DNA from 4 places in the Streptomyces sp. NPDC048434 genome. Region 4 is predicted to be linked to each of the others. Evidence: riboswitches for the same ligand, from Rfam matches in the RefSeq annotation. Region 4 holds a riboswitch; each other region holds the start of a gene.
What was found. A riboswitch is a leader RNA that binds a small molecule or an ion and turns the genes downstream of it on or off. The one in region 4 is predicted to bind cobalamin.

Region 1 (7,330 bases), on a different contig from region 4:
CCTACCGGCCAGCCCTGGTTCCAGGCGCGCAGCGCCAGCCCGAAGGCGGCGGTGGACTTGCCCTTGCCCTGGCCGGTGTGGACGAACACCAGCGGGCGGTTGCGGCGCTGGCGGGTGGTGAGCCCGTCGTTCGGTACGACGGACGGCTGTCCCTGCGGCATTACGCGGCCTTCCTGTTGCCTTGTACGGTCCGTACGAGCGCGGAGACGCTGTCCGCGCGCAGCTCGTCGAGGGTGATGGCGGTGCCCTGCAGCTCATGGGCCAGCTCGCCCGCGAGACCCAGCCGCACCGGACCCGCCTCGCAGTCCACGACCACCGAGGCGGTGCCCTCACCCGCCAGCAGCCGGGCCGCGCGGGTGGCCCGTACGACGGGCTCCGGGCCGCCGGTCGCCCGTCCGTCGGTGACGACCACCAGCAGCGGCCGCCGCGAGGCATCCCGCATCCGCTCCACCCGCAGCACCTCATGGGCCCTCAGCAGCCCCTCCGACAGCGGCGTACGGCCGCCCGTCGGCAGCTGCTCCAGCCGCGCCGCGCCCGCCTCGACCGAGGACGTCGGGGGCAGCGCCAGCTCGGCGCCGGTGCCACGGAAGGTGATCATGCCGATCTTGTCGCGCCGCTGATAGGCGTCCAGCAGCAGCGAGAGCACCGCGCCCTTGACCGCGCTCATCCGCTTCCGCGCCGCCATCGACCCGGACGCGTCCACGACGAACAGGACCAGATTGCCCTCCCGCCCCTCGCGTACCGCCTCGCGCAGATCGTCCCGGCGCACCACCAGACCCCGCCCGTGGCGGCCGCGCGCCCGCTGGTGCGGCGCCGCGGCCTGCACCGTCGCCGCCAGATGCAGCTTGCCCAGGGTGCCGTGCGGGCGCCGCGCCCCGGTCGTCCGGCCGTGTGCGGTCCGCGCCCGCGACCGGCGGCCGTCCGCGCCCTCGCCCAGGCCCGGCACATCCAGCCGCCGGGTACGGAACGGCTCGGTGGCACCGACCGCGGCCTTCTCGCCGCCCGCGGCAGGGGCGCCCTCCTGGGCCTGCTCCGGGGCCGCGGGCTGTTCCCGGGGCTGCTCGGGGGCCTCGGGAGCCGGGGGTGCCTCCCCCTCCTGCTGGTGCGGGAGTTCGGGGCTCTGCGTCAGGGGCGACTCCTGCGGCCCGCCGTCCCCGCCGTCCTGCGGTGGCTGTCCGCCGCCGTCCGGACCGCCCCCGTCGGGGCCGCCGTCCGGCCCGTCCGGGTCCCGATCGTCCTCGCCGTCCGTGCCCTCGTCCGCCCCGCCGAACTCCTCCAGCGTCTGGTCGAGCTTGTCCTCGTCCAGGCCGGGCGCGTCGAAGGGGTTACGGCGCCGGCGGTGCGGCAGCGCCAGCAGCGCCGCCTGACGTACGTCCTCCTCCAGGACAGCGGTCCGCCCCGCCCACGCGGCCAGCGCCGTGGCGGTGCGCGCCATCACGATGTCGGCGCGCATCCCGTCCACCTCGAACGCCGCGCAGGTCGCCGCGATCTGCCGCAGCGCCGCATCGCCCAGCGTCACGCCCGGCAGCAACTCCCGTGCCGCGGTGATGCGGTGGCGCAGCTCGTCCTCCTCGGCCGCCCAGCGTGCCGCGAAGCCGGCCGGGTCGGCGTCGTACGCCAGCCGGCGCCGGACCACCGCCACCCGCTGGTCGGGCTCGCGTGAGGCGGCGACCTCGACGGTGAGCCCGAAGCGGTCCAGCAGCTGCGGCCGCAGCTCGCCCTCCTCGGGGTTCATGGTGCCGACGAGCAGGAAGCGGGCCGCATGCCGCACGGACACGCCCTCGCGCTCCACGTACGAGGCGCCCATGGCGGCCGCGTCCAGCAGCAGGTCCACCAAGTGGTCGTGGAGCAGGTTGACCTCGTCGACGTAGAGGATGCCGCGGTGCGCATCAGCCAGCAGGCCCGGCTCGAAGGCCTTCACGCCCTCCGACAGCGCCCGCTCGATGTCCAGCGCGCCGACGAGCCGGTCCTCCGAGGCGCCGACGGGCAGTTCGACCATCCGCGTCGGGCGGTCCTCGACGGCACCCGCCTCGTGCGGCCCGTCCGGGCAGCCGGGGTCGGGCGCCTCCGGGGCACAGGCGAAGCGGCAGCCGCTGATCACGTCCACATGCGGCATCAGCGCCGACAGCGCCCGCACGGCGGTGCTCTTGGCGGTGCCCTTCTCCCCGCGGACCAGCACACCGCCCACCGCGGGGCTCACCGCGTTCAGCAGCAGCGCCAGCCGCAGATCGTCCATCCCGACCACCGCGGTGAAGGGGTACTGCTGGGTCGTGTTGTGAGCGGTTGTCATGCTGTGTCGTCCTCCACGTCGTCGGCCGGCCGGATCTTCTGCGTCTGTCGCGGTCCTCCACTGCGTACCCTCATGGCGCCCCCGGAGGCACGAACGGCAGCCCCTCCGGTACGCCTTCCTCGATCAGCCGCAGCAGGGCGCCGGTGTCCGCGTGCTCCTCGATCAGATCGCCCAGCCGGTCCAGCTGCTCCTCGCGCAGGGTGGCGAAGCTGGTGCCGGGGGCCGGTACGAAGGCCCGGCCCGCGTCCGCCGCGACCCGTCGCAGGAAGGCCCGCCGGAAGCCGTCGCTCTCCAGCGAGCCGTGCCAGTGCGTGCCCCATACGGAGCCGGTCCGGCACCCGTCCAGGAACTCTTCGTCCCCGCCGGTCACTTCGGCGACCCCGTGGTGGATCTCGTAGCCCGTCACCGGCTCGCCCAGCGCCTCGCCGACCGGCCGCGCCAGGGTCTTCTCCGCCGCGAACCGCACGCGTACGGGCAGCAGCCCCAGCCCGTCGACCGCGCCCGCCTTCGACTCGACGTCGTCCTCGATGCGCTCGCCCAGCATCTGGAAGCCGCCGCAGATGCCCAGCACCGGGCGGCCCTCGGCGGCCCGCCGGGCGACCGCGTCCGCCAGTCCGCGCTCGCGCAGCCACTGCAGCGCCCGGACCGTGCCGCGGGTCCCCGGCAGCACCACCAGGTCCGCATCGGCCAGCTCCTCGGCCCGGTCCACGAACCGCACCACCACGCCCGGCTCCGCGGCGAGCGCGTCCACGTCCGTGAAGTTCGACATCAGCGGCACGGCGGCCACCGCCACCCGCAGCACCTGGGCGCCGTGCGGCGGCGCCACCACGCTCTCGCGCACCGCACCGCGCAGGGACACCCGCAGACCGTCCTCCTCGTCGATGCCCAGACCGTGCGAGAAGGGCAGTACGCCCAGCGTCTGCCGCCCGGTGAGACCGCGCAGCATCTCCAAGCCCGGCTCCAGCAGCGTGACATCGCCCCGGAACTTATTGACGAGATACCCCGCGACCAGCGCCTGGTCCTCCTTGGACAGCAGCGCGGTGGTGCCGAAGAAGGAGGCGAACACCCCGCCGCGGTCGATGTCGCCGACCACCATCACCGGGATCCGGGCGGCCCGCGCAAGGCCCATGTTCACGATGTCGGTCCGCCGCAGATTGATCTCGGCGGGGCTGCCGGCGCCCTCGCAGATCACCGCGTCGTGGGTACGCCGCAGCTCCTGGAGGCAGTCGGTGACCGTGCCGAGCAACTGCTCCTGGCGCCCCTCGTGGTAGCCCCGGGCGCTGAGCTCGCCCACCGGCTTCCCCAGCAGCACCACCTGGCTGCTGCGGTCGCTGCCGGGCTTGAGCAGTACGGGGTTCATCAGCGCGGTCGGCTCCACCCGCGCCGCGGCGGCCTGCATCGCCTGGGCCCGTCCGATCTCCGCGCCCTCGCGCGTGACGAACGAATTCAGCGACATGTTCTGCGCCTTGAACGGCGCCACCCGCACGCCCTGCCGGGCCAGCCAGCGGCAGATGCCCGCCGTCACCACGCTCTTGCCGGCGTCGGACGTCGTACCGGCCACCAACAGGCCACCGCCGACGGCCCCACCGGATGCCTTCAACCGCCCGTTCACCGGGTCCTCCTCATGCGCCGGGACCCCGGCTGTCGTGAGCCGTACGCGCCACCGCACGTGCGGCCCTGCGCGTCACTGCGCCTGCGGCCGGGCGGGTGGTGCGCAACAGGGCCCGGCGTAGCGCGCCGGCCGCCGGCCGCGCCGCCACCGTCGTCACCAGCGCCAGCACGCTCACCCGGCGCGAGAGCCGCACGGCCCGGGCGATGTCGGGCACCGCGACCGGCGGCGCCCCGTCGTTGAGCACCGGACGGTGTTCCACCCGCCCGCCGTACGCCAGCGTGCCGCCCAGCCGGACACCCAGCGCGCCCGCGAACGAGGCCTCCACGGGGCCCGCGTTGGGGCTCGGGTGCGCGCCGCCGTCCGCCCGCCAGGCCCGCAGCGCACCGCGCCGGTCGGGGCCCGCGAGCACGGTGAGCGCGGCGGTCAGCCGGGAGCCGGGCCAGCCGGCGAGGTCGTCGAGCCGGGCCGAGGCCCAGCCGAAGCGGCGGTGGCGCGGCGACTTGTGCCCCACCATCGCGTCCAGGGTGTTCACCGCCCGGAACGCCACCAGGCCGGGCACCCCGCCCAGCGCGCCCCAGACCAGGGCGCCCACCACGGCGTCCGAGGTGTTCTCGGCGACCGACTCCACCACCGCGCGGGCCATCTGGGGCCCGTCCAGCGCCTGTGGATCGCGCCCGCACAGATGCGGCAGCCGCTCCCGCGCCACGTCCAGGTCGCCCGCCGTCAGCGCACCGCCGACGGCGCGGGCCTCGCGGCCGAGTGAGGTGCCGCCCAGCACGGCCCAGACCGTCGCCGCGGTCAGCGCGATCCGGGCTCCGCCGCGCAGCGGAGCCGGGGCGGCGGCCCGTACCGCGCGCTGCAGCAGCGCGGCACCGGCGGCGGCACCGCCCGCGCACAGCACGGCGTGAGCCGCCCCGTATCCGCGGTGATCGCGCCACAGCCGGCGCTCGACGGCGCCCGCGGCCCGGCCGAAGGCGGCCACCGGATGGCCGCGCCGCGGGTCCGCCGCGATCAGGTCACCGAGGAAGCCGAGGGCCGCGCCGCACGCATATCCCGCGTGTTCGCCGCGCATCGGATCAGACCGCCGCCAGGGCGTGCCGAAGGGGCCCTGCGACAGCGGGCAGTGGAGATCTCGAAGGGCGGCCGGGCATGGCGGTATGTCCTCACTCAGGGTCCGCGCCCTGGCTCGACGTGACGGCGACAAGAGTCTCCTGGCTCCCCGGATCGGCGAGTCCTCCGGCCTTCCAGTCCCTGCGTACGTCATCGGACGTACGCGAGGCGGACCGTGGCCTTCGCTGGAGGAACGCTCCCCGGTGACAGTGGCGGGACCGCGCCGGATTCTCACCGGACTTCCTCATCTGTCGCCGAATGGCTCCGGCAGTCCACCACGCCCCGCGAATGCCCGTCAACTCACCCTTGACCTGCGACGGTGCCCTGTGGCACGCCCTGTGGTGCACGCCACAGCGTGGCAGTCGTGTCACAGACGGTTGCCTGCGCCCCTGATCTCACGTCACTATCTGGTGCACGGCGGCGATGGGGCCGCCGGAAGGGGGCCGGGGGATGACGCAGCGCGCTGACCGCCACGAGATCCGCATCAGGATCACGGGCACGAACAATCCGGAGCAGGACATCGAGGACCTCAAGGCGTGGCTGGAGCGCGAGCCGTGGCTGGACCGGCGCCGGCACGACTGGGAGCTGCGGCCACGGCCGGCGGACGAGAGCGACGACGGCCCCCGCGACATGGCCCTCGGTGTCGACGATCTGATCCTGGTCATCGTCGGCGCCGTCGCCGCCGAAGTCAGCAAAAGTCTCAGCATCGCCCTGCAGGAGTGGCTGCGACGGCGCCGGGAGGAACGCGACACCGGCGAACGGCCCGCCGTCGCGGTCGGGGGCGGCGACGGGGACCTGCACGCGCTCGGCGACGCGGGGCCGGGCGCCGTGGCCCCCGAACGCCCCGATCCCGGCAGCCCGGCGGACGAGAGCGGCAGCACCGCAGGGGACTGAGCCGGATGTCCGAATACGACGCACGGGGCAAGGTCAACCGGGCGCTGCTGATCTGTGTCGACGACTACCGCACGCTGCGCCCGCTGCCCGCGGTGAAGGACAACGCCCGGAAACTGGAGCAGGCCCTGCTCGCCCCCGGCACCGATCTGTTCACCAAGGGCGAGGTCATCACCTGCCGGCCCCAGGAGCCCTGGGAGGTGGAACAGGCGCTGGACGCGGTCACCCAGGAGGCGCGCGGCCTGCTGCTGGTGTACTTCTCCGGCCACGGCCGGGTGGGCCGCGACGGCGGCAATCTGCAACTCATGGTCGGCGCCTCGGAACGGCGTCACAAGACCGTCTCGTGGCAGGACACGGTGCTGTCCTATGTGGACAACGCGCGGGCCGACCGGATCGTGGTCGTCCTGGAGTGCTGTTACGCCGGCAACTCGAGCGAGGCCTTCTACGCCTGCCGCAAGCCCACTTCGCTGCTGATGGCCGCGCAGCCCAACCGCCGTATCTTCAGCGGCGAGGAACCCACCGGAGGCAGCGTCTTCAACCGTGCCCTGGTGCAGATCCTGGAACGGGGCATCCCCGGCAAGCGGTTCGTCACCTTCGAAGACCTCGTCCGGGAACTGCGCGAACAACTGGCCGGTGAGCGGACCCCGATGGGCGACGTCTGGGAGCCGCGCTCGGCGAAGCAGAACACCGTCGACGACGTCATCCTGTCCTTCGCCACCCCCGAGACCCGCCCCCCGACCCCGCTGCGGATCCGCTTACGCCGCTGGCTGAAGTCGTACTTCCGGCACTGGTTCAGATTTCTGCTGATCCTGGCGATCATCTTCGTACCGGCCACCACGGGCGTCGTCCTGCTCAATCTCCCGAACGGCGAAGCGCCCTGCCCGCCCGCCCTCGAACTGCGGCTGCTCACCGCCCCCGAGGCCGAACCCGCGCTGCGCCAGGCGGCCTTCGACTACGAGATGTCCGAGGCCAACACCCGGCCCCTCAGCGGCGAGGGCGACCTCCCCGACGGCTGCCGGCGCGCCCAGATCACCGTCTACTCCGCCGCCAAGGACCAGGTCGACCAGGGCTTCGCGGCCGCCGACCGCTGGCAGGGCGAGGCCCGCGGCACCCGCAAGGACCGTCCGGAAGACCAGGGCATCGACCCCCTCCACCGGCCCGGACCACAGCCCGACATCTGGATCCCGGAATCCACCGCCGACTACTACGAGGCCCGCCGCGGTATGCCCGCCACGGGATCCCCGGCGACCCTGCACTACTCCGCCCCGGTCGCCTACACCCCCCTGGTCGTCGGCATCCCGGCGCGCCGTCGGCTGGACGACGTCGAACCGGCCGCCGCCACCTGGCAGGAGCTGCTCACCGGAACCGACAGCAGCCACCACGACCTCAAACTCCTGCGGCCGAGCCCCGTGCTGTCCGGCACCGGT
Region 2 (7,330 bases), on a different contig from region 4:
CGATCCGGGCCGCCAAGCAGGCGGTGACCGCCGCGCTGGCACCACAGCGGAAGGCCGCCGCCGTCAATCCGCGGCCGGCGGTGGCGCGGTCCGACTTCGACCGGGCGATCGGCGCGTTCCTCGGGCGGCGATCGGACGCCGCACCGGTCCCGCCCGCCGCCTCCTGACCGCTGCCGGTCCGGGCGTCGGTCCGTGTGCCGGGGCATGTTGTCCGGCGTGGGGGTGCTGTGTATCGTCGGGACAGTGACTTGAAGTTTCAAGTAGTTCTGGGCGGTGCCCTCGCGGGCCGTCCCCGACATGCGAAAGAGCGCTCTCATGACGTCCCCCCTCAGCACTCTCGAGTCCGCCCGCATCGGCGCCTCGATGCGCCCCGCCCCCTCCTCGCACGGCTACGACACCGGGCTGCTCCTGCTGCGGATCGCGCTCGGACTGACCATGGCGGTCCACGGTGCCCAGAAGCTGCTCGGCTGGTTCGGCGGCCCGGGGCTGGACGGGACCGGGCAGTTCTTCACGATGAGCGGCTATCCGTCGGGCAGGACGATGGCCGTCGTCGCCGGTCTGAGCGAGACGCTCGGCGGGCTCGGGCTGGTGGTCGGGCTGCTCACGCCGCTCGCCGGTGCGGCGGTCGTCGGCACGATGATCAATGCCCTTGCCGTGAAGTGGGGCGGCGGCTTCTTCGCGCCCAAGGGCGTGGAGTACGAGCTGCTGCTGACCGCGGGTGCCGCGGCCCTGGCGCTGACCGGGCCCGGCCGCTACGCCATCGACCGCCTCCTGCCGGGCCTGCGCGCACACCGGCCGGTCCACGGCGTGGCCGCGCTGGTGCTGGGTGTGGTGCTGGCGGGCGCGGTTCTGCTGGTCCGGAAGTGACCCGGAAGTGAGCCGCTCCCCGCACTTCGGGCACCCGGGCCGAAAACGGCCGGATCCCGGCCGGAGGAATTCGGGCAGCGGCGGGGCGGGCGGGGTAGATCAGGAGTGGGGGAGGGCACGGCGGCCCCCGGCGGTGTCGTGGCAGGAGATCGGAGAGCAGGCTGCATGTCCGTACGACGTCTGAACCACGCGGTGCTCTACGTCCGTGATGTGGCGCGGTCGGTCGCTTTCTACACCGAGGCCCTCGGGCTCGCGGTGGGGATCGAGGTCCCGGGACGGGCCGCGTTCCTCGGCGCTCCCGGCTCACTCAACGATCATGATCTGGCGCTGTTCGCGGTGGGGCCGGATGCGCCGGGGCCCGAGGCCGGGCGGGTCGGGCTCTACCACCTGGCCTGGGAAATCGGCACGCTCGGTGAGCTGGTCGCGGCCCATGCGCAGCTCGTCGAGCGGGGCGCGCTGGTGGGGTCGAGTGATCACCTCGTCGCCAAGTCGCTGTACGCCAAGGACCCGGACGGCAATGAGTTCGAGGTGATGTGGCGGGTCCCGCGGGAGGACTGGCCCGGTTCGGACCAGCCGGAGCGGCTGCTGCCACTCGATCTGGCGGCGGCGCTGGAGCGCTGGGGGCCGGATCTGGTGACGGGTTCGGCGGCCGGTTCGGCCACCTGAAAGGGCGGCTGTGGCCCGACGCCGATACGGGCGCCGGGGACGTACGGGGCGCGTGCGGCTGACGCGCCTCAGGAGCCCGGCGCGGCCTGCTCCGCCGACCCCGTCTGTTCCGCCGCCTCCGTCCGCTGCGCCGACTTCGTTCGCTCCGCCCGCTCCGCCCAGCGCTTTTCGACGCCGGCCAGTCGCCAGTACGCCAGCGCCGCGGCCCACACCACCATGAACAGGCCGACGATGAGGAAGCCCGCATTGCCGAGGTCCAGGCCGGAAATCCAGCCGGTCAGCGGGTCGTTGAGGGCGAGCTTCTCGTGCAGCACGGTCACCAGCTCGATCGTGCCGATGAAGAAGGCGACGGCGATCGACAGGCCGGTGATGGTGAGGTTGTAGTAGACCTTGCGCACCGGGTTGGAGAACGCCCACTGGTAGGCGAAGTTCATGAAGGTGCCGTCGAGGGTGTCGAACAGGCTCATCCCGGCGGCGAAGAGCAGCGGCAGGCACAGCACGGCGTACCAGGGCAGGCCGGCCGCGGCGCCACTGCCGGCCATCACCATCAGGGTCACTTCGGTCGCGGTGTCGAAGCCGAGCCCGAAGAGGAAGCCGAGCGGGAACATCTGGCCGGGACGGGAGATCGAGCGGGTGAACCGTCCCAGGAAGCGGTTCATGAAGCCGCGCGCATTGAGGCGCTGTTCCAGCTCGGCCTCGTCGTAGTGGCCGTTGCGCATACCGCGGAAGACCCGCCAGATCCCCGTCAGGGCGATCAGGTTGAGGGCGGCGATGAGGTAGAGAAAGGTGCCCGAGATCGTGGTGCCGACCGTGCCCAGGATCTGGTGCGTACGGGACTCGTCGTTGAGCAGGGTGCCCGCGAGCTGGGCGCCGCCCGCCACCAGGGCCGCCATTGCGACGACCATGCTGGAGTGGCCGAGGGCGAACCAGAAGCCGACCGAGACGGGCCGCTTGCCGTCGGCCATCAGCTTGCGGGTGGTGTTGTCGATCGCGGCGATGTGGTCGGCGTCGAAGGCGTGCCGCATACCGAGGGTGTATGCGGTGATGCCGAGACCCACCCCGAAGACCTGGCTGCCCACCGCGTAGTGATGGGGCACCACGAGCAGGAAGAGCACGCCGAAGGCGATGAGATGCAGACCGGCTATGACGGCCATCAGGCCCGCGGTGCGGACGGTGTCCTGCCGGCGCCAGCGGAAGGCGGTGGAGGCAGGGGTGGGTCGGGTATCGGTGGACAGGACCATCCGGCGGTTACGCTCCAGCACCTCGTGGATCAGTTCGTGAGATGCCGTGGCCGGTCTCCTGGCTTACGGGTGCACGCGCCCGCCCCCGCCTTCCCGGCCGCGGCCAGTGGCGCCGCAGGCGCGCCGTGCGCCTGCGGAAGGGGCGGAAACTCCCCGATCACAGTGGCGAGGGCCGCTCCGGTCTGGGACCACAAGGTCCGTCACCGGCTTCCCGAACACCACGGCCCGGTCACTCTAACTGCCACCAGGGAGGGGTGAGGTGCACGGGGCTTGCCCGTGGCCCGGGAGGGAGCACTCCCCGGGCGCGGCCGGCCGTTCCACGGGGCGGTCGTTGCCACCGCGGCCGCCCTCGGAGCCGGTGGTCCCAGGGGCCGTGGTCCGCGGTGGGTCAGTGGTCCAGGGAGGAGAGGAAGGTGTGGAGTTCGCGGTCGAAGAGCGCGGTGTTCTCCAGATTGACCATATGGGCCGCCCCCGGTATCCGGACTCTTCGGGCGCCGGGAACGGTCAGCGCTATCGCATGGGCATTGGCGGAGATGTCACTGCTGTCGAGGTCGCCGTCGAACACGACCGTCGGCACCCGGATCTCGCCCAGGCGGCCCGCGGCGCCGACCTCAAGGGGCATACCGGCACCCGCACCCTCGGCATGCACCTCCACATTGGCCTCGGCCGAGGCGCGCATCCGCTCGCGGAATCCCGGGTGCACCGCGGACGGTTCGCGATGCGGTCCGTCCACCCACATCCGCAGGAAGTGCTCGACATACCGTTCCGCGCCGTCCGGTGTGCCGATCGCCGCCACCTGCGCCTTGATGTGCTCCAGGAGGAAGGGGTCGGTGAAGGCGCGGCCGCTGATGCCGGGGGAGGCCAGCGCGAGGGCCGTCACCCGCTCCGGGCGGGCTATGGCGGCGTCGAGCGCGACCCGCGCACCATGGGAGAGGCCGACGAGGACGGCGCCGGGAACATCGAGCGCGTCCAGCAGGGCACAGAGGTCGTCGTGGTTGGCGTAGTCCCCGGCCACGGTGGAGGACAGGCCGTGGCCGCGGAAGTCGTAACGGATCGCGCGCAGGCCGGAGTTCACCAGCCAGGCGAACTGCTCGTCCCACATGTGCTGGTCGAGCATGCCGCCGTGGAGCAGCACCACCGCGGGGCCCGAGCCGGCCGTCTCGTAGAACAGCTCACCGTCGTCGATCGGCACGAGCCCGTTGTCGATCTCGGACCAGGCGGTGATTCGTCGGGTCATCTTGCGGGCCGTCCTTTGTGTACCGGATGCGATGAACTGGGCGTGATGCCATTGTCGTCGCTATTGCCGCCGCTGCCGCAACTGCCGTGACTGCCGGTTTCCTCCGGTGTCATGTGTGAGTCGTTCGCCAGGTGGCGGAACTCCTCGCCGAGCCGGTCCAGTACACGCAGCGCGGTACGGACGTCCTCGGCGGACAGATCGGCCAGCCGCTGCCTCAGCTCCGCCGCCTCGCACTCCTGGACGCCGCGTATCGCTTCCGCGCCTTCGGCGGTGAGCCGGATCAGGGACGAGCGGCGGTGTGCGGGATTCGGGGCGGTCACGACCAGGCCCAGCTCCACGGCGTGGTTCACCCAGCGCTGCACCGGCTGCCGGTCGAGCCCCATCCCGCGCGCCAACTGCGGGACGGTGCGCGGGCCTTCGGTGCGCAGTGCGTCCAGCAGTGCGTGTTCGCCGGCGGTCATGCCCGTGCCCGCCAGCTCGCGCTCCACCGCGCGGACGACCGTGCGATGCAGCGGCCACAGGCGTCGGATGACGCCGTACAGCAGGTCGTCGGTGGTCGTCGGTTCGCCGTCACCGGCGACTTCGGTCTCTCCGGCACAGCCCTCAATGACACTCATGATGTCATGATGACATCGATGATGTCGTTTGGGGAGAGGGCTGCCGCGGAAAGGAGTTGAGGAGGCGGCCGGCGCGACGGGGCTCGTGCGGCCGGTGGAGTGGGATGAGAAAAGTGGGACGAGAAAAGTGGGACGAGAAAGGTGGACGGCGGATGAAGGTTGGTCTGTTGCGTGCGGTCGGGGCGGCCACGGCCGTGTACGGGGTGGCGGTGGCGGCGCTGCCCGATCTGCTGGCGCGGCCCTCGGGGCTGGTGGACGGCGAAGGGCGGACCGCGTCGGCGACCCGGACCGCACTGCGTCCGCTGGCCTGGCGGGATGCGGTGAGCGGACTGGCGATGACGCTGGCTCCGGAAGGCCCGGCGCTGCGTGCCGCCGCGTATGTGCGGATTGCGGCGGACTTAGGGGACGCCGTGCTGCTCGGTGCGACGCTGCCGGGCCGCGACCGGAAGCTGAAGGCGGTGGCGGTGTCCGTCGGGTGGGGCGCGCTGTCGGTGGCCGGACTGTTCGCCGGCCGGCGGGGGCGGGGGAGCGGGGTTATGCGCTCGGTGGAGGCGGGGCCTCTTCGGGTGCGAAGCTGATGACGAGGTCGGCGCGGTCACGAGTGGCCGCCACGACACGGGCGTTGGCCTCGTCCGAGGTGTGCACGAACCGCTCGGCGTCGGCGCGCGGACGCCCGAACCGCTCATGCCGGTCGACCAGCCGGCGGATCCGTTCCGGGGTGTCCAGCTCCACGTACCAGACCTCGTCGAGCAGCGCCCGGACCCGCGGCCACGGGGCGGAGTCGAGGAGGAGGTAGTTGCCCTCGGTGACGATGAGGGGAATGTGGGGCGCCACGGGGATGCTGCCGGCCACCGGCTCCTCGATACGGCGGTCGAAGGCCGGGGCGTAGACGGCGGTGTCCGGCTCCGGGGAGCGCAGGCGCGCCAGCAGTGCCGCGTATCCGGCCGGGTCGAAGGTGTCCGGCGCGCCCTTGCGGTCCGTACGGCCCAGACGGTGCAACTCCGCCTCGGCGAGATGGAAGCCGTCCATCGGGACGAGCGCCGCCTGTCCGGCCAGCTCCGCCACGAGGTGGGCGGCGAGGGTGGACTTGCCGGCGCCGGGCGGGCCGGTGATGCCGAGCAGCCGCCGTCGGCCGGGTGCCGCGGAGGCGGCGAGCCGACGGGCGCGGGAGAGGAGATGCCGGGGATCCATGGTGCGTCCATCGTGCCTGACGGGCGGGGCGCCTGCGGGATGCCCGCGGTCGGCGGCCGGGTACGGGGCGCAGGAGGCGGGCCGGGGCGGGGCGGGCCGGTCGGCTCGGCCGTGGTGCTGGTGGTACGGCCCCGAGGGCCACCGCGCCTCGGGGCCGGTCGGGGCGGAGCGGCGGGAAGGTCCTAGCGGGGGCCGGACGTACCCCGGTCCGCGGTGCCCAGGCGCCACAGGGAGGTGACCTCGGCCGCGCGGGCCACATGGAGCGGGTCGGAGGTGTCGCGGGCACGTGGGTGGCGCGGGGTGATGTCGAGTCGGCCCAGGATCGTGAGGCCGGCCTTGGCGAAGGCGTCGAGGAGCTCGGCATGCGCGCGCAGGCCGAGGTGTTCCGCCAGGTCGGAGAGGATCAGCCAGCCCTCGCCGTCCGGTGTCAGATGGTCCGCGAGGCCGCTCAGGAAGCCGTACAGCATCCGGTTGCCCGGGTCGTAGACCGCGTACTCCACGGGCGAGGTCGGCTTTGCGGGCACCCACGGCGGGTTGCAGACGATCAGTGGCGCGCGGCCGGCCGGGAACAGATCGGCCTCGATCACTTCCACCTGTTCGCCGACGCCCAGTCGTTCGGTGTTCTCACGGGCACAGGCCAGCGCACGAGGGTCCTGGTCGGTGGCCACGACCCTGCGGACGCCGCGCCGGGCGAGCACCGAGGCCAGTACGCCGGTGCCGGTGCCGATGTCGAACGCCAGGTCCTCGTCCGGCAGCGGAGCCTCGGCCACCAGGTCGACGTACTCGCCGCGGGCCGGCGAGAAGACGCCGTAGTGCGGATGGATGCGGTCGCCGCCGAGCGCCGGGATCTCGACGCCCTTCTTGCGCCATTCGTTGGCGCCGATGAGCGCGAGGAGTTCGCGCAGCGAGACGAGCGAGGCGGTCGGGCCGGATCCCTCGGCGCCTGCGGCTTCCCCGTCGGCGGGCCGGCCGGGGCCGTACGCCCGGGCGCAGGCCTCACGGACATCGGGGGCGCGGTGCAGCGGGACGGCCAGGGTCGCATCGAGCGGGACCAGCAGCATGCCCAGGATGCGGGCGCGGTGATTCTGCGCGGCGCGGTGCACATGGAACGCCTGGGTGACATCGGCGGGCGGTGCCTTGCGGGGGCGGCGGTCGATGCGGCGGGCCAGCGCCGTCAGCAGCTGGCGGGCGTTGTGGAAGTCGCCGCGCCACAGCAGCGCGGTGCCCTCGCAGGCGAATTTGTAGGCGTCGTCGGCCTTCGTCCGGTCGTCCGCGATGACGATGCGGCGCGGTGGCGGGGCACCGTTCTCGGAGTGCCAACGGGCGGAACGGGGCTCGTCGGCCTCGGTCCATTCGACGACCGGCGGTTGGTTCACCGAAATGTGCCTCGCGTGTGTGGTTCGGGCCCGTCCCATGGGCGCCGCTGTGGTGCGGCATCGGTCCGGCGCCGAAGGAGCGGCGATGCGCTCGCAGGAGACGGTGGGCGGGGTGGTGACGCTCGACTTTACTCC
Region 3 (7,330 bases), on a different contig from region 4:
GGCCACCACCGGGGGGTGGACGGGCGAGACGGCCATGATGTCGGCGGGGGCGCCCATGACCGGGGGTGCGCCGGGGGAGGGGAGCAGGATGACCTGGTCGGCGTACTGGACCACGCGCTCCAGGCGGTGTTCGGCCAGGAGGACCGTGGTGCCGAGGTCGTGGACCAGGCGTTGGAGGACGGAGAGGACCTCCTCGGCGGCGGCGGGGTCGAGTGCCGAGGTCGGCTCGTCCAGGACCAGGACCTTGGGGTGGGTGGTGAGGACCGAGCCGATCGCCACCCGCTGCATCTGGCCGCCCGAAAGGGTGGTGATGGCGCGGTCGCGCAGCTCTGCCAGCCCCAGCAGGTCCAGGGTCTCCTCGACACGGCGGCGCATCACGTCAGGGGCGAGGCCGAGCGATTCCATCCCATAGGCGAGTTCGTCCTCGACGGTGTCGGTGACGAAGTGCGCTGACGGGTCCTGGCCCACGGTGCCGACCACATCGGCCAGTTCGCGCGGTTTGTGGGTGCGGGTGTCCCGGCCGTCGACGGTGACCCGGCCGCGCAGGGTGCCGCCGGTGAAGTGCGGGACCAGGCCGCAGACGGCGTTCAGGACGGTGGACTTGCCGACGCCGGAGGGGCCGACCAGCAGGCACAGTTCGCCCTCGGGCACGGTCAGGTCGATGCCCTGGACGGCGGGCGCCGCGGCGTCGCCGTAGGTGACCGAGACCTGCTCGAACCGGATCACTGGGTGGGCTCCTTCGGGCGCGGATCGACAACGGGGGCGCGGCCAGGGGACACGGCCCGGTCCGCCCGGTCCGTGCTCGACGGGAGTGGGGCGACGAACGCGGGCAGCAGCCCGACGAGAACGGAGGCGGCCGGCCAGAGGGGGAGGACGGGGGCGGTGAGCGGGACGGCGGGCGGGTGGAGGGCGGCGGGTGCGTAGTCGTTCGCCCAGATCATCAGGGCGGCGACGGCGATGCCGGAGCCCGCGACCAGCCAGGCGCGGACGCCCCACCGGTCGGGCCGGTAGCGGCTGCGCACCGACCGGCGGCCGCCGAGCCACAGCCCGGCGAGCGCCGCCGCCAGTCCGGCGAGCAGCAGCGGCAGCCCGTAGCCGCCCCCGGTGTCGCCCAGCAGCCCGTACGTTCCGGCACAGATACCGAGCAGCCCGCCGAGAGTGAGGACGGAGGTGAGGTGCCGTACGGCGGGCGGTACCTCGGCGCTACGGCCGTAGCCGCGCGCGTCCATGGCCGCGGCCAGCGCCACCGAGCGCTCCAGCGCGCCCTCCAGAACCGGCAGTCCGACCTGGAGGAGCGCCTTGAACCCGCGGTCTGGGCGGCCGCGCAGCCGACGCGCGGCACGCAGCCGCTGGACATCGGCGACCAGGTTGGGCGCGAAGGTCATCGCGACGACGACCGCGACGCCCGCCTCGTAGAGCGCGCCGGGCAGGGACTTCAGCAGCCGGGCCGGGTTGGCGAGCGCGTTGGCGGCGCCCACGCAGATGAGGAGAGTGGCCAGTTTCAGCCCGTCGTACAGCGCGAAAACCATGCCCTCGGCGGTGACCCGGCCGCCGATCCGGACGCCCTTCGCCCAGTCCGGCAACGGCACTTCGGGCAGCGTGACAAGGGTGTGCGTACCGGGGATCGGCGAGCCGAGGACGAAGGCGAAGACCAGCCGGATGGCGATCACGACCAGGCCGAGCTTGACGAACGCCCCGTACGAACGGGCCCATGGCGCATCCGTACGGCGGGCCGCGACGACATAGCCGGCCACGCCCACCAGCAGTCCCAGCAGCAGGGGATCGGTGGTGCGGGAGGCCGCGGTGGCCAGGCCGAGCGCCCACAGCCACCAGGCGCCGGCATGCAGCGCGGTGGTACGGGTCGCCTGCGGGGCGCTCATCCGCGTCGGCGGCGCGCTTGCCACACCGCCGCTGCGCCCAGTACGACGACGGCCGCGACACCGCCGACCAGCCCGGCGGACGGGCCGCCGTCGCCCCCGCCGCTCGCGTCCCCGTCCGCCGCCGCGCCCGAAGACGCAGAAGCGGACGACGCGGGCTCCTTCGCCCCCTTCACCGGGTCCGCACACCCCGACGTCGGGTAACCGGCGATGGCGCACAACAAGGCGTTGGGGTCATAGCGCAGTGACCGGGCGACCGCTGCCAGCGCCTCCCCCGCCGAGGCGTCCTCGGACACCTGGGCACACTCCGTCCTGGCCTTCGGCGGCCGCTCGCCGCCGGGTGCGTCCGCCGCGGTCCCGAAATCGATGACGATGCCGACCCGCTTGCGGCCGTCCTTCGCCGGGGTGCCGTGGCAGATCGCGTCGAAGCCGGCGGCCGCCCGGGGCTTGCCGGCCGCGGCGGAGTCGGCGCTGACGGCGAAGCGGAAGCCCTCCACCGCACCGTCGGCCGGCCGCAGCGTGGCCGGCCCCTCGGTGGCGTACGCCCAGGAACTGCCCGTGCCGTGCCAGAAGGACCAGTAGCGGTACTCCTGCGCCTGGGCGGGCCCGGTGGCCAGACCGGTGACCGCACCGGCCAGCAGCACGGCGCCGGCGATCCTGGTGCGCCGCATCAGAGCCGGCTCTTCCTACGGCTGCTCAGCAGGAAGCCGATGCCGGCACCGATGGCGAGGCCGATGCCGATGATCCACGGCAGGCCCAGGCCGCCCTCGTCCTTGGAGCCGTCGGCGTCCTTCTTCGCCGCGGCGGCCGGCTCGGGGCCGGTGGCGTTGAGCGCGGCCACCAGATCGGTGCCGCCGAAGGAGCGCGGGTCGGTACCGGTGGCGTGCGCGGCCAGCACCAGCTGGGCGTACGCGGCGGGGCCGTTCTGCTTGGCCCAGTCCGCCGAATTCTTCTCCAGCCACTTCAGCGGCTTCGCGGCATCGGCGCCGTGCCGGCCGGCCGCCAGCGCCACCACGGCGTCGGCGGTGTTGCCGACGTCGGGCTGCTTCTCCGCGCCCGGCATCGCGGAGAGCAGATGCTGTCCGTTCTTGTCGAGCTGCGCGACGAGGTAGCCGTCGCCGCCCGCCGCGGCCTGCGCCGGATCGCTGCTGCCCGCCTTCTTGCCTTCGCCGTCCTTACAGCTCAGCGGCTTGACGGGGGCGTTTGCTCCCTTGCCGGCCGGCTCGACGACAAAGCCCTTGCCGAGCGCTCCGGTCGCGGCGGCCGCGGTGGCATCGGCGTTCGGGGCCGCGCCCTTGAGCTGGAAGGTGAACGCGCCGCGCGCGTCCTCCTTCGCCTCGCAGCCCAGCCGGAAGGTGAGCAGCCCGTCGTAGGGGGTCTTGCCACCCTTCTTCGATGTCACGGACCGCGGCTTCTCGCCCGCCGCCGCGAGCGCGCCGATGACCACGGAGGTGGAGTTGGCATCGCTGGCCGAGCCGGCCATCGAGCTCCAGCCACCGTCGTCGTTCTGCACCGACTTCAGCCAGCTCACGGCCTTCTGCACGGCGTCCCCGTGCCCGCCCAGCGCGGCCAGCGCCTGCACCGCGGCGGCCGTCTGGTTGGTGTCCCGCATGGTCTTGGCGTCGCAGGGCTTGCCCGGCTCGGCCCGGAAGGCGGTGAACGAGCCGTCGGCGCACTGCTGCCCGGCCAGCCACTTCACGGCGGATGCCGCGGGGCGTATGCCCACGGTGTCCTGGGCCAGCAGCGCGAGCGACTGCCGCCAGACCCCGTCGTACTGCGGGTCCTTGGTGCCGTACAGCCCGTCGGGCAGCTTCTTGGGGGATGCGGGCGGGGAGTCCGCGTTCGCGGCGGGGGCAGCGGCCGCGCCCAGCACCACCGCGGCCGCCAGCGCCGTGGCGGCGCGGCGCGCCAGCAAGGCGACGGAATGCGGCAAAGGGGCCTGGTGAGCCATGGAAGCCATGGGGGCCATCGGGTCGGTGCCTCTCGGGTCGGGTCGCGGCGATGCTACGCAGCCGCGCTCGGCCGGCCGGCCGAGCGCCGATCCATGAATCGGGCGCGGTGGCACCGGGCTCAGCTCCGTATACCTCGACGGTGCCGCGCACCGGCCGTCCGCACGGGCGGGCGGTTCCGGTGGCGGGAGCCTTGGTCGTGCCCCCTCGGGTGTTCCGGCTCGTACGGCCCTCCGCGCCCGGCCAGGTGCGCGGTGCGGGCAGGCCGTCCTCACGGTTGCGGGTCAGCGCCGGATTTCCACCGGCTTCCCCCGATCGGGTACGGATGAAGTTGTCCCGCACACCTTAACCGGCCCCCGCCCGCCACTCGCTCGCCCGTACGAGCCGGAACTGCGCGGGGGAGAGCGCCGGGCAGGAATCGGCCGCGGGCCGGGGAGGGCGCCGGGCGGAATCCGGCCGTGGGCCCACCGCGGACCGGCCGTGGGCCGTGCGGCAACCGGCCGCCGCCTCGTCGAGGTCCCTCCCACGGTCCATGGCCCGAGGGCCCGCCCCTCCCTCACACCGCCTGGTACCGCACCGGACCGGCCCCCGGCACCCGCTCCGCCTGTCCCTGCTTCACCAGACGGCGCAGATGGGCCTCGGCCTCCGAGACGGCGATATTGCGCGAGGCGTACGGGATTTGCTCCCAGGGGCGGTTCCACTCCATGGCCATGGCCAGCTGCCAGGGAGTGCGGGGTTCGCGCAGCAGGGCCCTCAGCTGGGAGAGCCGCGCCTCGTGGTGGGCGATGAGCTCGCGTACGCGTCCGCCGGCGTCGGTGAAGGCGTGCTGGTGGGCGGGCAGCACCTCGGCGGGGGCGAGCCGGCCCACGCGTTGGAGGGAGTCGAGATAGTCGCCCAGGGGATCGTGGAGGTCCCTCACGCTCTCACCCTCGTTCGAGGGGGGACGCCCCTCGCCCTCCGGGTCCTCGTACAGACCGATGTGCGGGGTGATGCCGGGGAGGAGATGGTCGCCGGAGAAGAGCCGGCCGAAGCCGGGGGCCTGCCCCGAGGGGTGCTCCTCCTCCAGATGGAGGCACACATGACCCGGGGTGTGCCCCGGTGTCCAGATGGCGCGCACCCGGCGCCCCGGCAGATCGAGCAGTTCGCCGGGGCTGATGTCGCGGTCCGGCAGCGCGGCTCCCTGTCCGGGCAGCTTCCGGCTCCGCCCCTGGGCGCGCGCCTCCCGCAGCGGTGCCAGATGTTCGTCCGGTGCGCCCGCCGTCGCGAGCCTGGCGGTCAGGTGGTCGAGCCACCGGCCCGGTTCCGCCTCGCGGGTGCGGCGGACCACGTCGGTATCCGCGGCGTGCATCGCGATCCAGGCGCCGGAGGCCTCCCGCACCTTGGCCGAGAGGCCGTGGTGGTCGGGGTGATGGTGGGTGATCAGGACGCCGTGGAGATCGGCGAGGGCGAAGCCGCAGGCACTGACGCCGGCGACGAGGGTGTCCCAGGAGTCCGGGTCGTCCCAGCCGGTGTCGATGAGCACCGGCCCGCGGTCGGTCTCCAGGAGGTGGACGAGGGTGTGGCCGAGCGGGTTGTCCGGGATCGGGACGGCGATGCTCCACACCCCGCCCTTGTGGTCGGTCACCTGTGGCGTCATCCGGTCCCCTCTCGGTGTGGCATACACCCGGTACCGGCTTCACTATAACTAGAACTGGTTTCAATGCGGAGGGAAGTGACCTTCGTTCCGGCGGAGTTGGGATTCGGCCCGCGCCGTGGACTCCTGCAACTAGAACTGGTATCAGTTCCTGTTGCGGTGAGCGATGCTGATGCAGCATCAGGAGCCACCCAAGGGGCAGCCAGGAGACCGCTCAGGGACCCTCAGGACCCCTCAGGGATTGTCGGACAGGCGGCCAACCCGCAGGAGGCGGCAGCGATGAGCGACCTCGTCGAGCACGGAAAGCTCTACATAGGCGGTGAGTGGGTCGATCCGGCCGGCCGGGACACGATCGAGGTCGTCTCGCCCCACACCGAACAGGTCATCGGCCGGGTGCCGCACGCCTCACGGGCCGATGTCGACCGTGCGGTGGCCGCGGCCCGTACGTCCTTCGAGTCCGGGGTGTGGGCGAACGCCCCGTTGGCGGACCGGATCGCGGTGGTGACCCGTATCAAGGACGGCTTCGCGGCCCGCAGCGAGGAGATCGCCAAGGTCATCAGCTCCGAGAACGGCACGCCCTTCACCTCCGGCGTCATGGTGCAGTCACTGGCGGCGATGCTGGTGTGGGACGCGGCGCTGACCGTGGCCCGCGACTTTCCGTTCGAGGAGCGGCGGGACGGGGTGCTGGGTCCGCTGCTGGTGCGGCGGGAGCCGGCCGGGGTGGTCGCGGCCGTGGTGCCGTGGAATGTCCCGCAGTTCACCGCCGCCGCCAAGCTCGCACCGGCGCTGCTGGCCGGCTGCTCGGTGGTGCTCAAGGTGTCGCCGGAGACCCCGCTGGACGCGTATCTGCTCGCGGAGATCGCGGCCGAGGCCGGGCTGCCGGCGGGGGTGCTGTCGATCCTCCCGGCGGACCGCGAGGTGAGCGAGTACCTGGTCGGGCACCCGGGCGTGGACAAGGTGTCGTTCACCGGCTCGGTGGCGGCGGGTAAACGGGTCATGGAGGTCGCGGCCCGGAACCTCAGCCGGGTCACGCTGGAGCTGGGCGGGAAGTCCGCTGCGGTGATCCTGCCGGACGCGGATCTGGACGCGGCGGTGGCCGGCATCGTGCCGTTCGCCTGGATGATCAACGGCCAGGCGTGTGTGGCCCAGACGCGGATCCTCGCACCGCGCAGCCACTACGACGAGATCGCCGAACGGTTCAGCGCGGCGGCGTCCGCGCTCACCGTCGGCGACCCGCTGGATCCGGCCACCGAACTCGGCCCGCTGGTCGCCCGCCGTCAGCAGCAGCGCTCGCTGGACTACATCGCGCTCGGGCGGCAGGAGGGCGCCAAGGTCCTCACCGGCGGCGGCCGGCCCGAGGGGCAGCCGACGGGCTGGTATGTCGAGCCGACCCTCTTCGGCGAGGTCGCCAACTCCATGCGGATCGCCCGCGAGGAGATCTTCGGCCCGGTCATCTGTCTGCTGCCGTACGACGACGAGGCCGAGGCGGTACGGATCGCCAACGACTCCGACTACGGGCTCTCCGGCTCGGTGTGGACGGCCGACGTCGAGCACGGCATCGACCTCGCCCGGCAGGTCCGCACCGGTACGTACTCGGTGAACACCTTCAGCATCGACATGCTCGGCCCGTTCGGTGGCTACAAGAACTCCGGCATCGGGCGGGAGTTCGGGCCGGAGGGCTTCGGTGCATACATGGAGCACAAGATGATCCATCTGCCGGCGGGTGCCTGATGGGGGACCGCTGGCGGGTGGAGGTGGACCGGAGCGTCTGCATCGGGTCCGGGATGTGCGTCGGCGCGGCGCCGGACGGCTTCCGGCTGGACACGGCCCGGCAGTCGCACCCGGTGGCACCGGAGACCGATACCGACGAG
Region 4 (7,330 bases):
CGCCTCTACGAGTCGCTCGCCGGCCGGGAGTTCCGTCTGCCGAATCCGGCCGCCGCGCTGGACGACGCGGCACTGGTGCTCTGAGGCGCCGGAAGGCACCGCCGGACACGCTCCCACGCTCACACTCACCCACATCAGGAGCCGCACCCATGGCCTCTCCTCAGCGCGACAGCCTCGCGCCGCTGAGCATCGACCCCATCTGCCGCATCGAGTTCGGGCCCGGTCACATCGACCGGCTCCCCGAGCTGATCACGACCACGGGCCGGCACCGCGCCTTCGTCGTCACCGACCGGGGTCTGCGCGCAGCGGGCGTCGTCGAACGCGTCCTGAAGATCCTCGACTCCGGCGGGATCGAGTACGCCGTTCACGACGAGGTGGCGCCCAACCCCTCCACCGGCGACGTCGACGCGGGCGCCAGGCGGGCCCGCGCCTTCGGGCCGGCCGCGGTCGTCGCGCTCGGCGGCGGCTCCGTTCTCGACGCGGCGAAGGGCATCTCCCTGCTCGTCGGCAATCCGGACGCGGTTGCCGCCGACGCCGGCCGTCTATGGGAAGCGGCCGACGGACTGCCGCTCATCGCGATCCCCACCACGTCCGGCACGGGGGCGGAGACCAACGGCTTCGGGGTGATCGAGGACGCCGGAGCCTGCCGCAAGGTGTATCTCGGTCACCCTTCCGTGAAGCCCCGAATCGCCCTGCTGGACCCTGAGTTGACGCTCGGTCTGCCCGCTCCGGCCACCGCCGCCACCGGCATCGACGCACTCGTCCACGGCATCGAGTCGCTGGCCTCACGCGGCGCGAACCCGGTCTCCGTCGCCTACGCCACGCAGGCCGTGACGATGGTGAGCGGCGCGCTGCCCACCGCGTACCGGGACGGCTCGGACCTCGACGCCCGCGCCGCACTGATGCTGGGCGCCCACCTCGCCGGCCAGGCCCTCACCCTGTCCGGACTCGGCCTCGTCCACGGAATCGGCCACGCGCTCACCGCCCACACCGGAACCCCGCACGGAGTGGCCCTGGCCGCCGTACTGGAGGAGGTCATGGTGTTCAGCGCTCCGGCGGCCCGGGACGCGTACGAGCAGGTGGGACGGGCCATGCGCCGCACCCCGCCCGCGGACGGCGACTGGGCACGGGCCACGGTGCAGGCCGTGCGCGAGATCTCCGGAACACTGGACGTCAAGCGGCCCCTGCGCGAACTGGGCGCCGACCGCGGAATGCTGCCGGCCATCGCCGCGGGAGCGGTCGCGGACGCGGTGACCAAGAACGCTCCGCTGCTGCCGAGCGAGGCGGAGGTGCTGGAGATCCTCACCCGGGTGTACTGACGGGCGGCGCGGAATCGCGGGGGGCGGATGCGGAGTTTCGTCCCTGGGCGGCGAGGCCCGGGGCGCGACCCCGCGCCCTCGCTGTTCCTCGAACGAGGGGGCCGCACGGCTCGCGCAGGTCGACGGTTGGGGCCGGTCGAGCTTCGCCTCGTGCACGGGCCACGCGCCGCCTTGTCTACCCTGGACCCGCAGCTGGTTCACCCCGCCCGCCAGACGGGGTGTCGCAAGAGGGAATCCGGTGGAAGTCCGGGACTGCCTCGCAGCGGTGAGTGGGAACGACCGCCGTCATGAAGCACTGGGTCCGTGTGTGACCTGGGAAGCGACGGCCAGTAGGCGTCCCGTCCTTCGGGATGTGCCCACAAGTCCGAAGACCTGCCACTGCTCGTGCGCGGTGCGATCACCACGCACGCCTCCATGGCGACCCGGTAGCGGGACCGCTGAGTGAGTGGTGCGTTTCACCCCACCGTGCCCGTGGTGCGCGGGGCGGGCCCGCATCCCGTTCGCGGCCCGGCGCCGGTCCTCACGACGACTCGCGAAGGAGAGTTTCGTGCCCGGCGAAGCGAGCGTTCCCTCCGTCCCTTCTCCCCGTACGCCCCGCCCAAGCGGGCCCTGTGTCCTGCTCAAGCATGGTGAGATCTTCCTCAGGGGCCGCAATCGGCACCTGTTCATCGAGCGGCTGCACGACAACCTCCGCCGCGCGCTGCGGGGCGTCGGCGGCTCCACGTGGATCAAGTCCGGCCAGAGCGTCACCGTGCTCGGCGGCGAGGTCCCTCTGGATGTCCTCGTGGAGCGCGCCCGACGGGTGATCGGGTTCAACTCGGTGGAGCCCGCCCTGCGCGTCCCGAGCACCGTTACGGACCTCACCGAGGCAGCCGTGGAAGCGCTCGCCGGCGCCCGTGCCGAGCGACCCGGAATCAGTTTCGCCGTGCGGGTCAAGCGCCGGGACAAGACCTTCGAGATGACCTCGTCGCAGTTCGAGCGCTTTCTCGGGGCACGGGTCCAGGAGGCCCTGGGGCCCGTACCGGTGAACCTCTCCAGCCCGGATGTGCGGGTCTCGGTCGAGATCGACCGCACGGAGAGCTATCTCTCCTGGATCCGTCACCAGGGGCCTGGCGGACTCCCCGTCGGTTCCGGCGGACGTGCCCTGGTGCTGCTCTCCGGCGGGTACGACTCGCCGGTGGCCGCCTACCGGGCGATGCGTCGTGGACTGGGCTGCGACTTCGTCCACTTCACCGGCGCTCCGTACACGAACGCCGCTTCCGTGTACAAGGCTTACGCCCTCGCCCGGGAACTCAACCGCTACCAGCCCGGTGGGCGGCTGCATGTCATCGCGCTCGGCCACGCCCAGAAGCAACTGGCCATCGCGGGGGCCGGCAGGCTCCAGGTCGTCGCGCAACGACGGCTGATGGTCCGTGCCGCTTCCGCGCTGGCGGGCCGGACGCGAGCGGAGGCCCTGGTGACGGGTGACAGCCTGGGACAGGTGGCCAGCCAGACCCTGGCGAACATGGCCGCCGTCGACGAGGCCGCCGCCCTGCCGGTGCTACGGCCGCTGGTCGGCTGGGAGAAGCAGGAGATCATCGACGAGGCCCGGTCCATCGGCACCGCGGAGATCTCCGTGCTGCCGGACGAGGACTGCTGCAAGCTCCTCGCACCGTCCCGGGTCTCCCTCCGGGCCGGACTGACCGACCTGCGTTCGGTGGAGAAGCGCCTCGACCTGGACGACGTGGTGGACAGTCTGCTGCGCGATGTCCAGGTCATGTACCCGGGCGAGACCGACGGAGAGACGGAGCCCGGCGCGGACAGCCCTGACGGCGGCTCCGCGCCCGGCAGCCCTGGCCCGGCCGTGTGTGCAACGGGGCCGTCCGGGGCGGTGTCCTCATGACCGGAGAAGACCGTCGACGGATCCTCGTGATCGGGATCGGCTCGGGGGATCCGGCGCATGTGACGCTGTCCGCTGTACGGGCCATGCGGGACTGCGACGTGTTCTTCCTGCTCGACAAGGGCACCCGGACGTCCGCACTGACCCGGCTGCGCAGGAATCTGTTGGCCGAGCACGCCGGCTCCGGACACCGAGTGGTCGAGGCCGAGGACCCTCGGCGTGACCGCTCCCCCGCGAGCCCGGCCGGCTATCGGGCCCAGGTCGTCGACTGGCGCCACCGCCGCACCGCCCTGTACGAGCGGCTGATCCGGGACGAGCTGGCGCCGGGCCGGACCGGCGCCTTCCTGGTGTGGGGCGATCCCGCTCTCTACGACAGCACGATCGACACGCTGGAGGAGGTCGCCGACCGGGGTGCGGTGCCCTTCACCTACGACGTGATTCCCGGGGTGAGCAGCCTCTCGGTGCTGGCCGCCCGCCACCGTACGACAGTGACCCGGCTCGGGCGCCCGGTCCGGATCGCCCCCGGCCGGCACATCGCCGGGTCCGCTCTCGGCGAGGGCGAGGGCGAGGACATCGCCGTGATGCTCGATGTCGGTGCGGCACTCACCGCGCACCGGGACGAGGGCTGGTGGATGTACTGGGGCGCCTACGTCGGCACACCGGAGGAGTTGCTCGTCTCCGGCCCGCTGGCCGAAGTTGCCGACCGGGTACTGGAGTTGCGTGCCGCGTCCCGGGAGCGTCATGGCTGGATCATGGATGCCTGCCTGCTGCGCGCCGACGCTCCCGGAGCGTCGGCAGATGCCGTTCCACCGGAGTCCTGCTAATGCTGTGACCGCAACCTTCGGGCGGCCGGCCGCCGGCCCGCCGGCCGCGCCACCGGATGCGGGTGGCGTGCCTACGGATGCCCGAACCGCCTCGCCTGGCCCCGGTATTCGCCTCGGTTCACCGAGGCCCGCGCCCCGCCACCGAACAGTGAGCCACGCGACCGCCACCTCGCCCTCGCCGGTCCGACCGATGTACCCGGTTGTCGGTCGATGGTCGCAGTGGGCGGGTCACGCATCGGGACGATGGAGGTGCTGGAGTTTCGACTTTCTGGCGTCCCGCTGGGCCGGGCTGCGTCCGTACGGTGCTCAGGACCGGGAAGACCATGGCAGTTGTGCGGAACGGAGCGTGCTCGTGAGCGTAGGGGTGTTGGAGGCCAGGGGGCTGACCAAACGATTTGGGGGGAAGCCGGCGGTGGACGACCTGTCCTTCGTGGTGCGGGCCGGCCGGGTGACCGGTTTCCTGGGCCCGAACGGGGCGGGCAAGTCCACGACGATGCGGATGTTTCTGGGCCTGGACCGCCCGGGGTCAGGCAGTGCGCTGGTCAATGGCACGCCCTTCCACCAGCTGCGTCGCCCTATGCACGAGGTCGGTGCCGTGCTCGAGGCCAAGGCCGTCCATCCCGGGCGCAGTGCGTACGGGCATCTGCTGGGCCTCGCGTACAGCAATGGGATCGGCCGCCGGCGGGTGGCGGAGGTCCTGGAGATCGCCGGCCTCGCGAAGGTGGCGCACAAACGGGTGGGCGGCTTCTCGCTGGGGATGGGACAGCGGCTCGGGATCGCTGCCGCTCTTCTCGGAGATCCCCAGGTGCTGCTCTTTGACGAGCCGGTCAACGGTCTCGACCCCGAGGGCGTCCGCTGGATTCGCAACCTGATGAGAGGGCTCGCGGCCGAGGGCCGCACCGTGTTCGTGTCCAGCCATCTGATGAGCGAGATGGAGGTGACGGCCGACCATCTTGTCGTGATCGGCCGGGGGAAGCTGATCGCCGACACCGGCGTGCGCGAATTCATCGCGGGCAGTTCACGCAACATGGTCAAGGTGCGCTCTCCACAGGCCATCCAGCTGGCCGGACGGCTCCGGGCGGCCGGCGGGCAGGTCACCGCGGATGACGAAGGCGCGCTCCTGGTCACCGGCCTGGACCAGGTCCAGGTCTCGGAGGCCGCGGCGGAGTGCGGGGCCGCCCTGCACGAGCTGTCGCAGCAACGCGTTTCGCTGGAGACGGCGTTCATGCAGCTCACCGAGGACAGCGTGGAGTACCGCACCGAGTCGCTGCCGTAGGTCTGAGTTCCGAGCCGCAGCCCCATCCCGACCCAGGAGGTACCCCCATGTCCGTGACCATCCCCGCGGCCGAGCGCCGGTCCGACGTTCCCGCCGAGCCCGTGTTCTCCCACCTGCTCCGGTCCGAGTGGGCCAAGTTCCGCACCGTCCGTGCCACCGTGTGCTGCCTGCTCGCCACCGCGGCGGTGGCTGTCGGTGTCGCCGTCATCGTGGCAACGGCGATCGACAAGGAGGGTCCCCAGCCCATCGGCCGGCTGGTGATCAACAGTCACATGGGCCTCGGCGTCGGCCAACTCGCCGTCATGGCCCTGGCGGTGACGACCATCGGCAGCGAATACAGCACCGGGATGATCCGCACCTCGTTGACGGCCGTACCGCGGCGCGGGCCGTGGCTCGCGGCCAAGACCCTGGTCATGGCCGCGCTGGTGCTCATCACCGGGATGCTGCTGAGCATCGTCTCCTTCGCCATCGAGTACGCGTCCGCGCCCGCTGTTTCCGGCTCGGTCACGGATCCGGCGGTCGTACGGGCGATTCTCGGGGGCGGGCTCTACCTGAGTGTGCTGTCCGTGCTCTCGCTGGCTGTCGGCGCCATGCTCCGGAGCACCGTCGGCGGCATCGTCGTGATGTTCACGCTCATCTTCGTTGTGCCGGGGCTCGCGTCCGCCCCGGCGCTCAGCGATCTTGCACATTTCCTGCCCGGCAGCCTCCCGCCCGGCAGCGCCGGTTGGGCGATCATGCAGCCCGGCCCGATGCTGGGCGGCCTTGGCCCGTGGGCCGGTTTCGGGGTGCTGTGCGCCTGGGCGGCGGTCGCGATGGCGGGAGCCGTGTATCTGCTGGACAAGCGGGACGCCTGACGCTACGCCTCAAGGAGGCCGGCATCGTGGGCAAGAATCGCGGCCTGGACGCGGTTGGTGCACTCAAGTTTGGCGAGAAGCCGACTCATATGGGTCTTCACGGTGGACTCGCTCATGTGCAGGCAGGCGCCTATCTCGGCGTTGGACATGCCCTCGCCGACCAGGCGCAGCACCTCGCCTTCGCGTTCCGTCAGGGCGGATGTGCGGCGGCGCGCGGCGGTGGCCCTCGACGTGCCGCGGGCGGAGAAGTTGGAGATCAGCCGCCGGGTCACCGAAGGGGCCAGCATGGCATCCCCGTCGTGGACGGTCCGGACCGCTCGGGCGAGATCGCGGGGCGGGGTGTTCTTGAGCAGGAAGCCCATCGCTCCCGCCTCCAGGGCCGCGTGCACGTACTCGTCGAGATCGAAGGTGGTGAGCACCGCCACCTTGGGCGGGTGGGGCAGCTGGTTGATCTCCACGGTCGCCGCCAGTCCGTCCATGACCGGCATACGGATGTCCATCAGCACCACGTCGGGCCGGTGCATGCGGGTCAGGTGCACGGCCTCCACCCCGTTGCTCGCCTCGGCCACCATGCTGATCCCGGGGTCGGCTTGCAGAATCATGCTCAAGCCGGACCGGACCAGGTCCTCGTCGTCGGCAAGCAGGACGCGAATGCTCATGGTGCTTCTTCCCTCGTGGGTATCACGGCTGAGACCCGGAATCCGCCGTCGGGTGTGGGGCCGGCCTCGAAGGTTCCGCCCAGGACGGTGACGCGTTCGCGGAGCCCTACCAGGCCGTGGCCGCCACTGGGCAGGCGTGCGGTCGACGGTGCGGTGGGCAACTCATTGTCCACGGTGATGTGCAGCTCATCGGGCACATACCGCAGTTGGATACGAGTGGCGGCGGTCCCCGCGTGCTTGTGTACGTTGGTCAGCGCTTCCTGGACCAGCCGGTACGCGGTGCGCTCGGCCGTCGTGTCCAGCGACCGGCAGGGGCCGGACGTGGCCAGTTCGATCCGCATGCCGGCCGCGCGCGACTGGTCGACCAGCCTGGACAGGTCGTTCAGGGTCGGCTGCGGCGCGCGTGGTGCGGACTCCTCGCATTCGTCGACCCGCAGTACGCCGAGTACCTGGCGCAACTCGTCCAGAGCCTGTCGGCCGATCTCGCCGATGAGCCGGGCCTGGGTGGTGTGCTCGCCA

Region 1: another riboswitch for cobalamin. It lies ahead of ACGFWI_RS36205 (cobalamin biosynthesis protein); the one in region 4 lies ahead of thiI (tRNA uracil 4-sulfurtransferase ThiI).
Region 2: another riboswitch for cobalamin. It lies ahead of ACGFWI_RS11280 (HoxN/HupN/NixA family nickel/cobalt transporter); the one in region 4 lies ahead of thiI (tRNA uracil 4-sulfurtransferase ThiI).
Region 3: another riboswitch for cobalamin. It lies ahead of ACGFWI_RS24080 (prenyltransferase/squalene oxidase repeat-containing protein); the one in region 4 lies ahead of thiI (tRNA uracil 4-sulfurtransferase ThiI).

Annotation. Positions count from the first base shown of each region.
Region 1 is NZ_JBICXQ010000044.1:34,716-42,045, reverse strand. It holds gene cobO (cob(I)yrinic acid a,c-diamide adenosyltransferase) at 1-161, opposite strand, end outside; gene ACGFWI_RS36215 (putative cobaltochelatase) at 161-2,290, opposite strand; gene ACGFWI_RS36210 (cobyric acid synthase) at 2,361-3,902, opposite strand; gene ACGFWI_RS36205 (cobalamin biosynthesis protein) at 3,913-4,974, opposite strand; cobalamin riboswitch at 5,107-5,260, opposite strand; gene ACGFWI_RS36200 (hypothetical protein) at 5,463-5,906, shown strand; gene ACGFWI_RS36195 (caspase family protein) at 5,912-7,330, shown strand, end outside.
Region 2 is NZ_JBICXQ010000007.1:246,268-253,597, forward strand. It holds gene ACGFWI_RS11265 (enoyl-CoA hydratase/isomerase family protein) at 1-167, shown strand, start outside; gene ACGFWI_RS11270 (DoxX family protein) at 316-867, shown strand; gene ACGFWI_RS11275 (VOC family protein) at 1,033-1,533, shown strand; gene ACGFWI_RS11280 (HoxN/HupN/NixA family nickel/cobalt transporter) at 1,602-2,774, opposite strand; cobalamin riboswitch at 2,805-3,012, opposite strand; gene ACGFWI_RS11285 (alpha/beta fold hydrolase) at 3,163-4,011, opposite strand; gene ACGFWI_RS11290 (MarR family winged helix-turn-helix transcriptional regulator) at 4,008-4,628, opposite strand; gene ACGFWI_RS11295 (hypothetical protein) at 4,781-5,206, shown strand; gene ACGFWI_RS11300 (nucleoside/nucleotide kinase family protein) at 5,163-5,819, opposite strand; gene ACGFWI_RS11305 (methyltransferase) at 6,002-7,195, opposite strand.
Region 3 is NZ_JBICXQ010000021.1:8,446-15,775, forward strand. It holds gene ACGFWI_RS24065 (ABC transporter ATP-binding protein) at 1-726, opposite strand, end outside; gene ACGFWI_RS24070 (CbiQ family ECF transporter T component) at 723-1,880, opposite strand; gene ACGFWI_RS24075 (SCO2322 family protein) at 1,877-2,548, opposite strand; gene ACGFWI_RS24080 (prenyltransferase/squalene oxidase repeat-containing protein) at 2,548-3,846, opposite strand; cobalamin riboswitch at 4,015-4,175, opposite strand; gene ACGFWI_RS24085 (MBL fold metallo-hydrolase) at 4,383-5,462, opposite strand; gene ACGFWI_RS24090 (aldehyde dehydrogenase) at 5,739-7,190, shown strand; gene ACGFWI_RS24095 (ferredoxin) at 7,190-7,330, shown strand, end outside.
Region 4 is NZ_JBICXQ010000003.1:313,644-320,973, reverse strand. It holds gene ACGFWI_RS05590 (NAD(P)-dependent oxidoreductase) at 1-84, shown strand, start outside; gene ACGFWI_RS05585 (iron-containing alcohol dehydrogenase family protein) at 150-1,319, shown strand; cobalamin riboswitch at 1,496-1,714, shown strand; gene thiI (tRNA uracil 4-sulfurtransferase ThiI) at 1,867-3,201, shown strand; gene cobF (precorrin-6A synthase (deacetylating)) at 3,198-4,022, shown strand; gene ACGFWI_RS05570 (ABC transporter ATP-binding protein) at 4,387-5,298, shown strand; gene ACGFWI_RS05565 (ABC transporter permease) at 5,346-6,152, shown strand; gene ACGFWI_RS05560 (response regulator) at 6,155-6,811, opposite strand; gene ACGFWI_RS05555 (sensor histidine kinase) at 6,808-7,330, opposite strand, start outside.